2 linked regions of the Cecembia calidifontis genome follow. The protein of the gene in region 2 binds, or shares a complex with, the protein of the main gene of each other region. Links are inferred from orthologs where the notes say so. Each region holds a gene or a part of one and is shown on either strand. Other genes may lie near its edges. The genes, in order: BC751_RS01390 and uvrB.

Region 1 (6,817 bases), 220 kb from region 2 along the record:
CGAAATCAAAGATATGTTGAAGGATTCTGACGGTGACGGAGTTCCTGATTATTTGGACAAAGAACCAAACACTCCAGCTGGTGCTAGAGTAGATTCTCATGGTAGAACTTTGGATTCTGACGGTGATGGTATTCCTGATCACTTAGACAAATGTCCATTCGCCCCAGGTCCTGCTTCTAACAATGGTTGTCCAGTAGAGAAAGTTGACGAAGTTGACTTCTTCAAGAAGGCGATCAACGAAGGATATGTTAACGTATACTTTGCATTTGACAGCGCCAAACCTCTTGGATTCTCTGCCTCTGGAATTGACTATGTTGCTAACTTCATGAAGAGAAATCCAGGTGTCAAAGTTGAGTTGAAAGGTTTTGCTGATGAGCTAGGTCCTGAAAACTACAACATGAGACTTTCTGAAAGAAGAGCTAAAGCTGTATATGATATTCTTATCGCAGCAGGTATTGATGCTTCCAGAATGACTTACAAAGGTTATGGTGAGGATACCAGCGTTGACAAGCGCTCTGCAGATGCCCGTCAGTTGGCTAGAAGAGTTAGCTTCGAAGTAAAATAATTTGATTAATTGCACAATAAACTGTAAAAGGCTGTCCACAAGGACAGCCTTTTTTCTTGTCTTTTTATTTCTGCTCAAGGTTTAGAAAAAAAAAGCTGTCCCTTTTTATAGGACAGCCCCTTTCAATAATCAAAATTCTTTTATTAATCAATCCTGACAATATCAGCACCCAAGGCATTCAATCTTTGATCGATATACTGATATCCCCTGTCTATTTGCTCAATGTTGTCAATGATTGAGGTTCCTTCGGCTGACATGGCAGCGATCAGAAGAGAAACACCTGCCCTTATATCAGGAGAGGTCATCTTAATTCCTTTCAACGGATATTTCCTGTCCAAGCCGATTACAGTAGCCCTATGTGGATCACAAAGAATAATCTGTGCCCCCATATCAATCAATTTATCTACAAAGAATAGCCTGCTTTCAAACATTTTCTGATGAACCAATACTGTACCTTTGGCCTGCGTTGCTGTTACCAAGACAATACTTAACAAGTCAGGCGTAAATCCCGGCCAAATGGCATCTGCAATTGTCAAGATGGATCCATCAATGAAAGTTTCTATTTCATAATGCTTTTGGGAAGGAATATAGATGTCATCTCCTCTGAACTCCATCTTGATGCCCATCCTTTTGAAAGTATCCGGAATGATTCCCAATCGGTGAATCTGTGCATCTTTGATCGTGATTTCTGACTGGGTCATGGCTGCCATACCGATAAATGAACCAATTTCAATCATATCGGGAAGCATGGTATGCTCTGTTCCTTTCAATTTCTTAACCCCCTCAATAGTTAGCAAATTGGATCCAATTCCTGTGATTTTGGCACCCATGCGGTTGAGCATGTCACAAAGCTGCTGTAAATATGGCTCACAGGCAGCATTGTAAATGGTGGTTTTTCCTTCGGCCATAACTGCTGCCATGACAATGTTTGCAGTGCCAGTTACTGATGCCTCATCCAGAAGCATGTAGGCTCCTTTAAGATTTTTACCATCTATGTGGTAAATTTCTTTCTTGCTGTCATAATGGAATTCTGCCCCAAGTTTCTGAAATCCGAAAAAATGGGTATCCATTCTTCTTCTTCCGATTTTATCCCCTCCGGGTTTGGAAAGCCTGCCATGTCCAAATCTTGCCAATAACGGGCCAAGAATCATAACAGAACCCCTCAATGAAGATGCTTTTTTCAAAAAATCATCTGTTTCTAGGTATTTGAGGTCCACATTGTCGGCCTGAAAGGTATAGGATTCCTGTCCGGTTTTCTGCACCTTCACTCCCATGTCGGTCAGGAGCTCGATCAGCTTGTTGACATCTCGGATATTGGGAATTTTATGGATAGTGACTTTTTCTGAAGTCAATAAAACCGCACAAAGAATCTGTAAGGCTTCATTTTTGGCTCCCTGAGGAATGATTTCTCCTTTGAGCTTTAAGCCTCCTTTTACTCTGAATGATGACATTTATCTACGTTTTTTGGAATGACCGCCGTTTCTTCTTCTGTCCCCGCCATTGAATTTTTTCCTGGTTACAGTTGAACTGCTTTCTGATTCTGAAGGTAATTTGAAATCTCTTCTGGTATTGGTTTCAAAAAGCCCCATTTCCCTCACTTTTTCCAGGTCGATGTGGAGCTTCCCCTTGGAAAGGGTCTTGATATCGTCTATGATGATGGCATCATCAAAATTGTCCCTGTTCCAAGTAGAATGGAAACTTCTCATCAACTGTCCAATATAAATGATGGCAGCTTCCTGCTCTTCATCGTCCTCAATTTCAACAGCTTTTTCTATGAGTTTTTCAATGTTCCTTCCGTAGTGTTTGAATTTCACCTCTCCCTTTGGATAGCCCACGATCTTTGGTTTCTTAAAAAGTAAATCTTCCTCTGGCTTTGGGTAAGGGCCATCTACATCTAGCGCAAATCCAGACATGATGTGTATGTCATCCCATATTTTCTGGTCGTTTTCAGACTTCATTTGGGGATTAAGCTGCTTGACCAGTTCCACAAGAGTAAAGGCACTTTGGGTGCGCTTATCCCGGTCCTCAATACCGGCAATATGAATTGCCAGCCTTTGGATATTTTTTCCGTATTCTTTCAAAATGACGGAATGCTTGTTTGTTTCTGTATTTTCCATAAGGTGATGCATTAAGCGGATATTCCAATTATAAAAATCATTCCTGATCCGCTCTTTAATCTATGATCCGAAGCTTTGCAAAGCTAAGTAATAAAACCTTTTCTCCAAAGTTATCAAATTGTATGGTAGCTTTCTTATTTATTCCCTCAATTTCTATCTTCAAAACTTTCCCATAACCGAATTTTGGATGTTCTACCAGCATCCCTTCTTTTAGGCTATTGGTGTTGGAAGGTTTGAAATCAGGGCTAGGGCTGTGTATTTTGGCTGTGGTCATTGGCCGGACCTCCGGTTTCTTGATACCGATAAAGCCTGACCTTCCTTCACTGGATTCATTTCTAAGGGCTCCTGACAAGGCGGTGGTCATCCTTTTATTGACCCTGATGCAGGCCGGATCCACTTCTTCCAAGAACCTGCTCGGCTCACAGTTGAGCAGTCTTCCAAAACGATAACGAGTCAGGGCATAAGTTAAGTATAATTTTTCCATGGCCCGGGTAGTGGCCACGTAGAATAGCCTGCGTTCTTCTTCCAGGTCCTCTCTGCTCTGCATCATCATTTGGGAAGGGAAGAGGTCTTCTTCCATTCCCACGACAAATACCTGCTTAAATTCCAATCCCTTAGAAGAGTGGATAGTCATTAAGGTTACGGCATCTGTGGTGTCTTTATCCCTGTCATTGTCTGTCAGTAGGGCTATTTCCTGCAGGAAGGCCCCAAGACTTTTGTCTTCATTCTCCGGATTGTCCACATATTCTTTGATGGCATTGAGCAATTCCTGCACGTTTTCATAGCGGTTGAGACCTTCTATGGTCTTATCTTCATACAATTCCCTGAGCAAACCGGATTGTTTGGCAATGGAATTAGCTGCTTCATAGGCATCTTTTCGCTCCATTTCTATGCCAAAGCTTTTGATCATAGTAGCAAAATCATCCACTGCATTGGCTGCCCTCCCTCCCAAGAAGCTATTGGCATTAATGATCACTTCCCACAAGGGTATATCATGCTCATAAGCCGCCACCAGGATTTTTTCTACCGTACTGTCCCCAATCCCTCTTTTTGGGTAGTTGATAATTCTCTTGAATGCTTCTTCGTCCTCTTTATTGACCACAAAGCGCATATAGGCCATCAGGTCTTTGATTTCTTTCCTTTGATAAAATGAAAGGCCTCCTACAATTTTGTAGGTAATGTTCATCTTCCTTAAGGCTTCTTCTATTGCCCTGGACTGGGAGTTGGTCCGGTAGAGGACAGCAAAATCACTGTTGTCGAGCTTCTTGTTGTTTTTTTCTTCGAAGATGGTGGTGGCGACCAATCTGCCCTCTTCATTGTCTGAACTTGCCTTGATGAGTTCGATCGGTTCTCCGTGATGGTTCTGTGTCCAGACTTCTTTTTTGAGCTGGGCCTTGTTTTTGGCGATGATGCTATTGGCAGCCTGTACGATGTTTTTGGTGGAGCGGTAATTCTGTTCCAGTTTGACAACAAACAAATCCGGGTAATCCTTTTCAAAATTGAGGATATTCTGGATGTCTGCTCCACGGAAGGCATAGATACTCTGGGCATCATCTCCCACCACACAGATGTTTTGGTGTACAGCTGCCAGTTTTTTGGTAATCAGGTACTGGGAGACGTTGGTGTCTTGAAACTCGTCCACCATGACATATTTGAAACGCTGCTGGTACTTGTTCAGCACATCCAAATGGTCCCGGAAGAGTACATTCGTATTGAAAAGCAGGTCGTCAAAGTCCATAGCGCCTGCCTTGAAAAGCCTCTTTTGGTAGTTCCTGTAAATTTCTCCCATCCGTGGCTTCATGGCAGCCTCATCATCGGCTTTGATGAAAGGGTCATTGATGTAGTTTTCCCAGGAAATCAGGCGGTTTTTCGCTCCTGAAATTCTGGATAGGACAGTGCTTGGCTTGTACACTTTGTCGTCCAGCTTCATTTCCTTGATAATGGTCCGGATCAGGGACTTGCTGTCATCGGTATCATAGATGGAAAAATTGGAAGGATACCCGATTTTATCCGCTTCAACTCTTAAAATTTTGGCAAATATGGAGTGGAAAGTACCCATCCAGGTATTGCGTGCTTCCAGACCGATAAGCTTTTCTATCCTATGCTTCATTTCACTGGCAGCCTTATTGGTAAAGGTCAGTGAAAGGATGTTGAAAGGATCTACTCCCTTAGCATGTATCAAATGGGCAATTCTGTAAGTCAGAACCCTTGTTTTGCCTGAGCCGGCACCTGCGATGATCATAACAGGGCCTTCAGTATGTTCAACAGCTTCTCTTTGGGGGGGATTGAGTCCTTTTAAGTAATCCATGCTTCTTTTTTCCAACAGGTTTCAAATTTAAGGATTTTGGAATGGAAGCGATAAGTTGTACGATTAAAATTAGAAGAGGAGTTTTGGTATTAGCAAAAAGTGGTCAAACAGTAATCAGATTTTGAATTAAGGATTAGTTAGTTTAATTTATCAAATGTTCTTTATTTCAGCAATTGGTATTCAATCATGCCCTATTTTACCCTCATTATGAAAAAATCAAGATTTATAGTATTATTGGTGGCATTAGGCTGCAATATACCTCATGAAGACTCAAGACTTGTTTTCACGGAAAAACAACTTCCAACTCCAATTCAACTTAAGGGAGAGAAGCTTGATTTTGGTTTGGAATTTGCGCTTAATCCAAAAGAAATCCTTTTAAAAGATCAGAATTTGATCGTAGCGGAAGGGAAAAGTCTTCAAAATGAAAAGGTTCATTTATTGGATCTTCGTGGTCAGAAATACAGAAGAAGTGTAGGAAAAGATGGCCTTGGGCCTGGAGAGATTACTATTGGATATCCACTTCTTGATAGCGGAGAACCTGATATTTTTTGGGTGTATGATACTCAGCAATTTAAATTTTCTGCCTTTTCCATAAAAGATACATCATCATTGGCCATCAGGCAGTTTAAGGGTCTGGATATCCCCCTTTATATTACTTCTGTTGACTGGGGACCTAATAACACGCTTTTGGTAAATTTGGTTGATGGTTGGGTGAAGTATTTTCAGCTGAATACAGATGGCGATACCATCCGGTATTTTGGGTCATGGGAGAACATGCTTGATGGTAGAGAATTGCCCCAAGGGGTGAAGAGAGAAGATTTACAACCTAATTTATTGGCTTCTCTTCATCAAGGAAAAATAAAGAGCAATCCTTCAAAGACCAGGTTTGTAAAGGCTGGAACCCATGTGGATTTTATTGATATCATTGATATTGAAAATGAAGAAGTTATAACGGTATATGGGCCCATTGATGAATTGCCTGAATTTAGGGTTTCTATGAATCAAGGATTCCAGATGCCGGCTTTTGATCTTTCAAAATTGACTCTCAAGTATCTGGATATCTATGCCGGGGATAAGTCATTTTTTGCATTGTATTCTGGAAAAAGCTTCCGGGAAATCAGTGAAGATTCCAATTTAAATAGGTTATTTGAGTTTGATTACGATGGCAAGGTTTTGAATCACTATCAGTTGGATTTTCCTTTGATAGGATTTACAGTGGATGAAATCAATAGGAAAATTTATGGTATTTCAACAGATATGGACCCTGGAATCGTACTGTTTGATCTTAATTGAATTGATTTTTCAACTAAAACTTGCGTATAATAATAGTATTGCGAAAGCTTTCGGTTGAAAGCCAGCTTTGGCCAGAGCTTTTATCAATTCTTAATAATTACTATTATGAAAAAGTTAATTTTGATGTTGACCTTTATTGGATCGTTTGGTTTTTTCATCAATTCTGGTATAGCGCAAGAATCTGTAGATCCTGGAGACGGTAATTCAGCAGGAGGTGTTTGTTGCATGCAGACAAGAAGTTCATGCGCTCATCCAAGTGCAGGGGTTTTTGCTGACTCTGTATGGTCTTCTGGACAAAGTACCTGTTAAATACGTTTTCGGTGAAAAGGGGTTCAATCTTGGATTGGATCCCTTTATTTTAAAGTAGAAATATGAAGAATTTATTGTCAATTATTGCCTTAATTTTATTTCTAATTTCTTGCGAAGTTCGAAAAGAAATCAATGAAAACAGGTTTACCCAGAAAGACTTACCAGAAAAGAAATTACTTAAAGGTTTTAAATATGCCTATGAGGGAATATTAAATCCTAACGGCA
Region 2 (6,769 bases):
TTCAGGTTTCAAATTTTACATAATTCTCCCATTTTTCTAAAACTGTGGAAAAATCTTGCGGTAATGCTGCTTCAAAATAAAGTTTCTTTTTGGTGACTGGATGGACAAATCCCAAAGACATGGCATGAAGGGCCTGCCGTGGCATGATATCAAAACAGTTCTGGACAAAAGCCTTATATTTGGAAAATTGCGTGCCCTTCCTGATTTTATCTCCACCATAGAGCGCATCATTGAAAAGCGGGTGTCCGATAAACTTCATATGGGCCCTGATCTGATGTGTCCTTCCCGTTTCCAGATTGCACTGGATCAAAGACACGTACCTCAGCCTTTTCAAAACTTTCCAATGGGTGACTGCGTGTTTCCCTTGACTACCGTCTGGATAAGCGTCCATGACCTTCCTGTCTTTGGCACTCCTCCCCACATGAGCCCTGATGGTTCCCTCCTCTTCTTTTGGTTCTCCCCATACTAAGGCCAGATAGGTCCGGTCAATATGGTGGTGAAAAAACTGATTGGCCAAATCAGTCATAGCCAACTCAGACTTGGCAACGACCAATAAGCCTGAAGTATCCTTATCAATTCGGTGAACCAATCCTGGTCTTCCCGTATTTCCCGGCAGTGTTGGCAGTTGATTGAAATAATAAACTAACGCATTGACCAAAGTTCCGGTCCAATTGCCATGCGCCGGGTGTACCACCATACTAGCAGGTTTGTTCACTACCAACAAATGCTCATCTTCATAAACGATGTCCAAAGGAATTTTTTCAGGAACGACTTCTGTATCTCTGGGCGGTTTTTCCAGAAACACCTTGATTTCATCAAATGGCTTGACTTTGTAGTTGGACTTGGTAGGTTTACCATTTACCAGGACATTTCCTGCCTCTATAGCATTTTGAACCTTATTGCGGGTTGCATTGGCCACTTTGTCCGTCAGAAATTTATCAATTCGGGTCAAACTCTGCCCTTTGTCTACCACAAAGCTAAAATGCTCAAAGAGTTCTAGCTCTTCTTCCTCGTCAAGAATTTCGTTTTCAAAGTCTTTTGCCATTCCGCAAAAATAAGGGCATTTGCTAAAGTTTTTGATATTTGCAGAACAATACCTTTTGCCATGCTGATCCCAAACTCCATTCAAACAGAAATCCTCCTTCATCCACTTTGGGAAAACAAAGGCATTGAACTGTCTATTAAAAGATTGGATCAGGTCCATCCCAAAGCCTCTGGAAACAAATTTTACAAACTAAAATACAATTTGGAAGAAGCTAAAAAACAAGAAAAAACAACCCTTCTGACCTTTGGCGGAGCTTTTTCCAACCATATCTATGCCACAGCAGCAGCAGCGGAATATGCAGGTTTCAAATCCATAGGCATCATCAGGGGTGAAGAGACTTTACCGCTCAACCCCACACTGCAGGCGGCTCAATCTCATGGAATGGAAATTCACTATATCAGCAGGTCTGCTTATAGAAATAAAAAGGAAGATGCATTTATTGAAAATCTAAAAAGACAATTTGGGGATTTCTATTTGGTTCCTGAAGGGGGGACCAATGCGCTGGCTGTAAAAGGCACAACAGAAATCCTTTTGGAAGAAGATAAAAAATACAGCCATATCTGTACTTCTATAGGAACCGGAGGAACTTTTTCGGGATTGGCCAATAGTATCAGCTTTGGCCAGGAACTTATAGGCTTTTCTTCATTAAAGGGAGATTTCATCCATGAAGAAGTAAATTCCCTAATGAAACAATTTGAAGTCATACCTAAAGGCAAGACAAAAATTTTGGACCAATACCACTTTGGGGGATACGGTAAGCACAATGAAGAATTGCTGGATTTTATCAGATGGTTTTACAGGGAATTTCAAATCCCATTAGACCCGATTTATACTGGTAAAATGGTCTTCGGAGTGCTAGAACAGATAAAATCCGGAGGGATCCCTTCAGGCTCAAAAGTACTGTTACTTCATACAGGAGGTATTCAAGGTCTTGCCGGATTCAATCAACGGTTTGGAATTTCACTTCCTTTATGACTCCTTAGAAATGTAATAGTCCTCTTTTTCCTGCGGAACAATCTGTAAGACATTGGCCAATACCAACCTCACCAATGTTTTTGAGGCTAAAAATCTGGGCAACCTGGCCAAATCCTGAAAATCCTTAAGTGTAATTTTACCTTTTTCTTCCAAGGCCTTCATGAGAACGGTTTCCTTTTCGCCATAAGTAAATACCATATCCTGCTGCTTTTTGTCACGCTTGAGAATTTCCCACATCTCCCGACTTGCCTGAATACTCCGGTCAGCTACCCTTACAAATGCTCTTTTACGGTTTTGATCCAGGATATAGTGAGGCCTACTTTCTGATTTGGGGATTTGAAATACAGCCACGCCTTTCTTAGCATTGAACTTGATGACTTCTACTTGATATTGCAGTGATGGCCTCACCAATTCACGGATCGCTTTTTCCATGACAAATACTTCTTCTTCTATAAAACGCTGACCACTGACAGTCCCATCATCATCTACCCCAATCAACAAAAAACCGCCCTCGGTATTGGCCATAGCAATGATCTCCCTGACAATTTTATCAGGAAAGGCAGCCTTCTTTTTGAACTCCACCTTAAGTCCTTCTCCTTGCTGCGCGAGTTTATTGATTTCCTGTAGTGTCATTTCATTTCTTGGAACAGGACCTATTTAAATTCTCCAAATATTCATTAGAGTGATCCAGGTCCTCTGTTCAGCTCCTCCAACCTATTTTTCAAACCCTGCCATTCATCTCTTAGCCTGGCAGCTTCCATGAAGTTCAGCTCTTTGGCTGCTTTTTCCATTTGTTTTTGGGTCTGGGCGATCAGCTTTTCCAGCTTTTCCTTACTCAGGTATTGGACAACAGGATCTGCAGCTACCATGGCTTCGGCATCCACCCTTTCTTCATATACTTTGGCATTTTTCTTAGAATCAGCTACAGTGGTCTGTCCCAAGATCTTTTCTTTGGATTTACGTACAGTTTGAGGAACGATACCATGTTCCTCATTGTAAGCCATCTGTAATCCTCTTCTTCTCTTGGTTTCGTCAATGGCCATCTGCATAGAATCTGTGATCGTATCTGCATACATGATCACCTTTCCGTTTTCATTCCTTGCAGCCCTACCAATGGTCTGAACCAAACTCCTTTCATTTCTCAGGAATCCTTCCTTATCTGCATCTAAAATAGCAACCAAAGAAACTTCCGGAAGATCAAGCCCTTCCCTCAACAAGTTGACCCCTACCAGGACATCAAAGATTCCCAGGCGAAGCTCACGTAGAATTTCCACCCTATCCAAGGGTTTGACCTCAGAATGAATATACCTGCTTTTCACCCCAGCCCTTTCGAGGAATTTTTGAAGTTCTTCAGCCATTCTTTTGGTCAAGGTGGTCACAAGAACCCTGTCCCCCGATTTCACCCTTTCATCTATCTCCTCCAGCAGATCATCAATCTGATTGGCACTTGGCCTGACGTCAATAATGGGATCAAGCAGGCCAGTAGGTCTGATGATCTGTTCTACCACGACCCCTTCAGCCTTGTTCAGTTCATAATCTGCCGGAGTGGCACTGACATAAATGATCTGATTGACCAAACTTTCAAATTCATCAAAATTCAAAGGTCTATTGTCCAAGGCAGAAGGCAATCGGAAACCATAGTCCACCAGATTGACCTTTCTGGCCCTGTCACCTCCCCACATCCCACGTATTTGTGGAAGGGTCACGTGGCTTTCATCTATTACCATCAGGTAATCGTCAGGGAAATAATCCAGCAAACAGAAGGGTCTGGTCCCAGGTTTCCTCCTGTCAAAATACCTGGAGTAATTTTCAACGCCTGAACAATAGCCTAACTCCCGGATCATTTCCAGGTCAAACTCAGTCCGCTCTTTAAGCCTTTTGGCTTCAATCAATTTCATGTCTCTTTCAAAAAATGCCACCTGCGCCATCAGATCATCCTGGATTTCACGGATGGCCGTTTCGATCACATCCCTTCCTGTAACAAATAGATTTGCAGGAAAGATGGAAATAATCCTTTCATCAGATATTTTTTTCCCACTGATAGGATCAATTCTTTGGATGGCCTCAATTTCATCACCCCAGAAATAAATCCTGTAAGCAAAATCCGCATAGGCCACAAAAATATCCACAGTATCACCCTTGACCCTGAATGTACCATGCGTGAGGTCATTATTCGTCCTACTGTACAGGATGTCCACCAATTTGAAAAGGAGTTGGTTCCTGGGTATCCTGTCTCCCTCCTGCAGACGGATGACATTTTTCCCAAATTCATCGGGATTTCCTATACCATAGATACAGGAGACCGAAGCTACAACGATCACATCCCTCCTGCCCGAAAGCAAGGCGGAAGTAGCGCTTAGCCTGAGTTTCTCTATTTCATCATTGATGGAGAGGTCTTTTTCGATGTAAGTCCCTGATGTGGGAATGAAAGCTTCCGGCTGGTAATAATCGTAATAGGAGATAAAATACTCCACCGCGTTTTCGGGAAAAAACTGCTTGAACTCACCATACAACTGGGCAGCCAATGTCTTGTTATGACTCAGTACCAATGTTGGCTTCTGGACCTCTTGGATCACATTGGCAATGGTGAAGGTCTTACCGGATCCGGTAACCCCTAACAGCACCTGTGCCGGATCTCCGTTTTTTATTCCTTCAGAAAGCTGGGCAATAGCCTGAGGCTGATCCCCTGTCGGCTGGTATTCTGATACAAGTTTAAAGTCCATTCCGCTTCAGTCTTAGCAAAGTATAACAAAAATCATGGGGCAAAAAGTTTTACCCTTTCAAACATTAATCCTTTTTGCCACCTGAAATTTTCCCCAGTTGTAATAAAGGAAATTAGTCCTCAAAATCACTATCAGGAGCAAAGGGACAATGCTTGGATGAAATGACTGGATTCCGAAAATCCAGAAAACCAGGCTAAGGTTGGCAAGAACCAATGCCGCAAGGCAATAATTTTTGAGCCAAGGCTTCGTGGTACCTTTCAAAAGCCCAAAGGCTAAAAACAAATGGCCGGGGAATGCCCATAAAATATTCCAATTGTATTTGGTTTGTGAATGAAAAGTAAAAAACCAAAGTAGCACAATGAGAAGACCCAGAAGACCCAGAGCTGTAAAAAAAGCAATATCAAAACCCTTGAACAAGCGGCCCTTTTTATGTCCAAAATAAGTCAATAGGATCGCACCTATGGCCAAAGTCCACCAGACCAGGTAAGGGTTGAACAGCCCCATGTTGAATTGCCTTTCATCAAATTGCAGGACTACATGGCTGGATTTCACCAAAGGGCGTGTCGGACCATCTCCCACAACCTTGGCACGGGCAAATGCCTCCTCCATATAATCGGGCAAAAATTGCTTCTCCCTTTCTTTGGCATCCACGTCGATTACAGCTCCAAGTGCCAGATCAATTCCAAAATCGGCCCAGGGAAGTGGGTAAACATATTCATCGATCAGGTTCCGAAAGGTCTTTTTTTCAGGCTCAGGATTTTCATTCCAATCCAATTGCTTTCCCAAAACGGCTTCAAAAGCATCCCGGATACGGGTAGCACAGTTGTCATAAAAAAAATCATACCGGTAAAAGCGGTTTTCAGGCTGATAATTGACCTGAAGGAATTGTACCAATTGCCTGGCCTGTTCGGGATTAAGATCCAAAACTTGTTCCCTGACATTGCGCTGAAAATAGTTGTATTCGTACAAAAAACGCTCATATGTCGAAATACTGAGCATGTAATCCAGCGTCCGTTGAGTGAATTTGACATAGAAATAAGGCGTATTGAAGTCAAAAGTCCCGTAGTTGAATACTAAATCCTGATTGGAGTCCTTTTCCCATACCCTGATGGCACTGTGCCCAAAAGCCGAATACAATTCGTCCCCCGGATCACAGGTCAATAGGCTGATCTGATAATTCTGGGCAGGGGCTGCAAAAATAATCGGATAAATAAACGGATAAATTAGGAATATTTTTTTCAAAAGGGAGCGCATAAAACTAATTTTATTAAGCACGAGGACTTTTTCGGACAAACACTTATTAAATCGGAAAAGCTATGGATCGCTTACTTCATTCGGCACGAATTTACTCGTTTCTAACATTTTTTTGTTGGAAAGTGGGGATATTCTATATGCTTTGCTTTGCGCAGATACCTTTAGAGCCCGGCGATTACCGGAGCATAGCCTCTGGAGACTTTGAAAATCCGGCCATTTGGGAAACATGGGACGGTTCCCAATGGATAAATGCAGTTCAAAAACCCAACCTTAACAACAACATTTTTATTGACCAAAACCATGAAGTCCGACTGACCGCCAATGAAAGTGCCAAGCACCTGTATTTGTTCAGTGCAGCCGATCCAGGTAGAAAGCTTAACCTTCAAAATTTTGAACTCCATGTTTATGGTGCCCTTCGGGCCCTCAGAAAAGAAGGTGGCGTTTTCTTTATCAACTCAGTAAGCAGCCTTTTGATAGATTGGATTTATCCCCAAACGGGGAAAATCGTATTCAAAGGAATTTCCAGAACCGTGGTAGATAGGGCTTCATGGAGTGCAAACAACCAAAACAGCCGCTACACGGTGGTCTTCGACCCAGATCCCGGGGAAACTCTGATTGTCAATTCTGCCTTCAAAGCCAGTACTTTTATAATCCGTACTGGGACTGTTCTACAAACCGTAAATACCATGGGTTTACCGGCCTGCTCTACTTTTTCTTTCAATACACAGGCCATTTTCAATGGTGGGGGACCTTACGGAGACTTTATCATTGA

Evidence for each region.
Region 1: the proteins of uvrB (region 2) and BC751_RS01390 are in contact, whole or in part, in a crystal structure (PDB 7EGT), measured with the Thermus thermophilus proteins. The link is inferred for Cecembia calidifontis from one-to-one orthologs. Residues at the interface, in WP_096411307.1 of Thermus thermophilus: Glu23, Leu25, Arg26, Asp27, Gly28, Glu29, Arg30, Phe31, Arg55, Glu326, Asp327, Phe328, Glu379, Ser382, Gln383, His398, Gly400, Arg401; in WP_096412145.1 of Thermus thermophilus: His654, Arg656, Phe657, Gln666, Asp668, Glu669, Lys680, Arg681, Leu682, Ser683, Lys685, Tyr686, Ala687.

What each region holds. Positions count from the first base shown.
Region 1 is NZ_SGXG01000001.1:313,075-319,891, reverse strand. Bases 2,365-5,359 are described here. They hold BC751_RS01390 (ATP-dependent helicase), read right to left. Parts: upstream 4,991-5,359; coding sequence 2,738-4,990; downstream 2,365-2,737. Other genes in these bases: BC751_RS01385 (BF3164 family lipoprotein), read left to right, coding at 5,198-5,359; BC751_RS01395 (DUF4290 domain-containing protein), read right to left, coding at 2,365-2,682. Outside these bases: BC751_RS01405 (OmpA family protein), read left to right, coding at 1-565; murA (UDP-N-acetylglucosamine 1-carboxyvinyltransferase), read right to left, coding at 709-2,016; more of BC751_RS01395, read right to left, coding at 2,017-2,364; more of BC751_RS01385, read left to right, coding at 5,360-6,283; BC751_RS01380 (hypothetical protein), read left to right, coding at 6,389-6,592; BC751_RS01375 (BF3164 family lipoprotein), read left to right, coding at 6,655-6,817. UniProt on the Escherichia coli protein: A helicase with DNA-dependent ATPase activity. Unwinds DNA duplexes with 3'-5' polarity. Translocates on single-stranded DNA with 3'-5' polarity. Initiates unwinding more efficiently from a nicked substrate than double-stranded DNA.
Region 2 is NZ_SGXG01000001.1:534,825-541,593, forward strand. What follows is about bases 2,221-5,167. They hold uvrB (excinuclease ABC subunit UvrB), read right to left. Parts: upstream 4,744-5,167; coding sequence 2,698-4,743; downstream 2,221-2,697. Other genes in these bases: BC751_RS02335 (AlbA family DNA-binding domain-containing protein), read right to left, coding at 2,221-2,653; BC751_RS02345 (Lnb N-terminal periplasmic domain-containing protein), read right to left, coding at 4,801-5,167. In the rest of the region: BC751_RS02325 (RluA family pseudouridine synthase), read right to left, coding at 2-1,045; BC751_RS02330 (1-aminocyclopropane-1-carboxylate deaminase/D-cysteine desulfhydrase), read left to right, coding at 1,106-2,020; more of BC751_RS02335, read right to left, coding at 2,015-2,220; more of BC751_RS02345, read right to left, coding at 5,168-5,997; BC751_RS02350 (T9SS C-terminal target domain-containing protein), read left to right, coding at 6,135-6,769. UniProt on the Escherichia coli protein: The UvrABC repair system catalyzes the recognition and processing of DNA lesions. A damage recognition complex composed of 2 UvrA and 2 UvrB subunits scans DNA for abnormalities.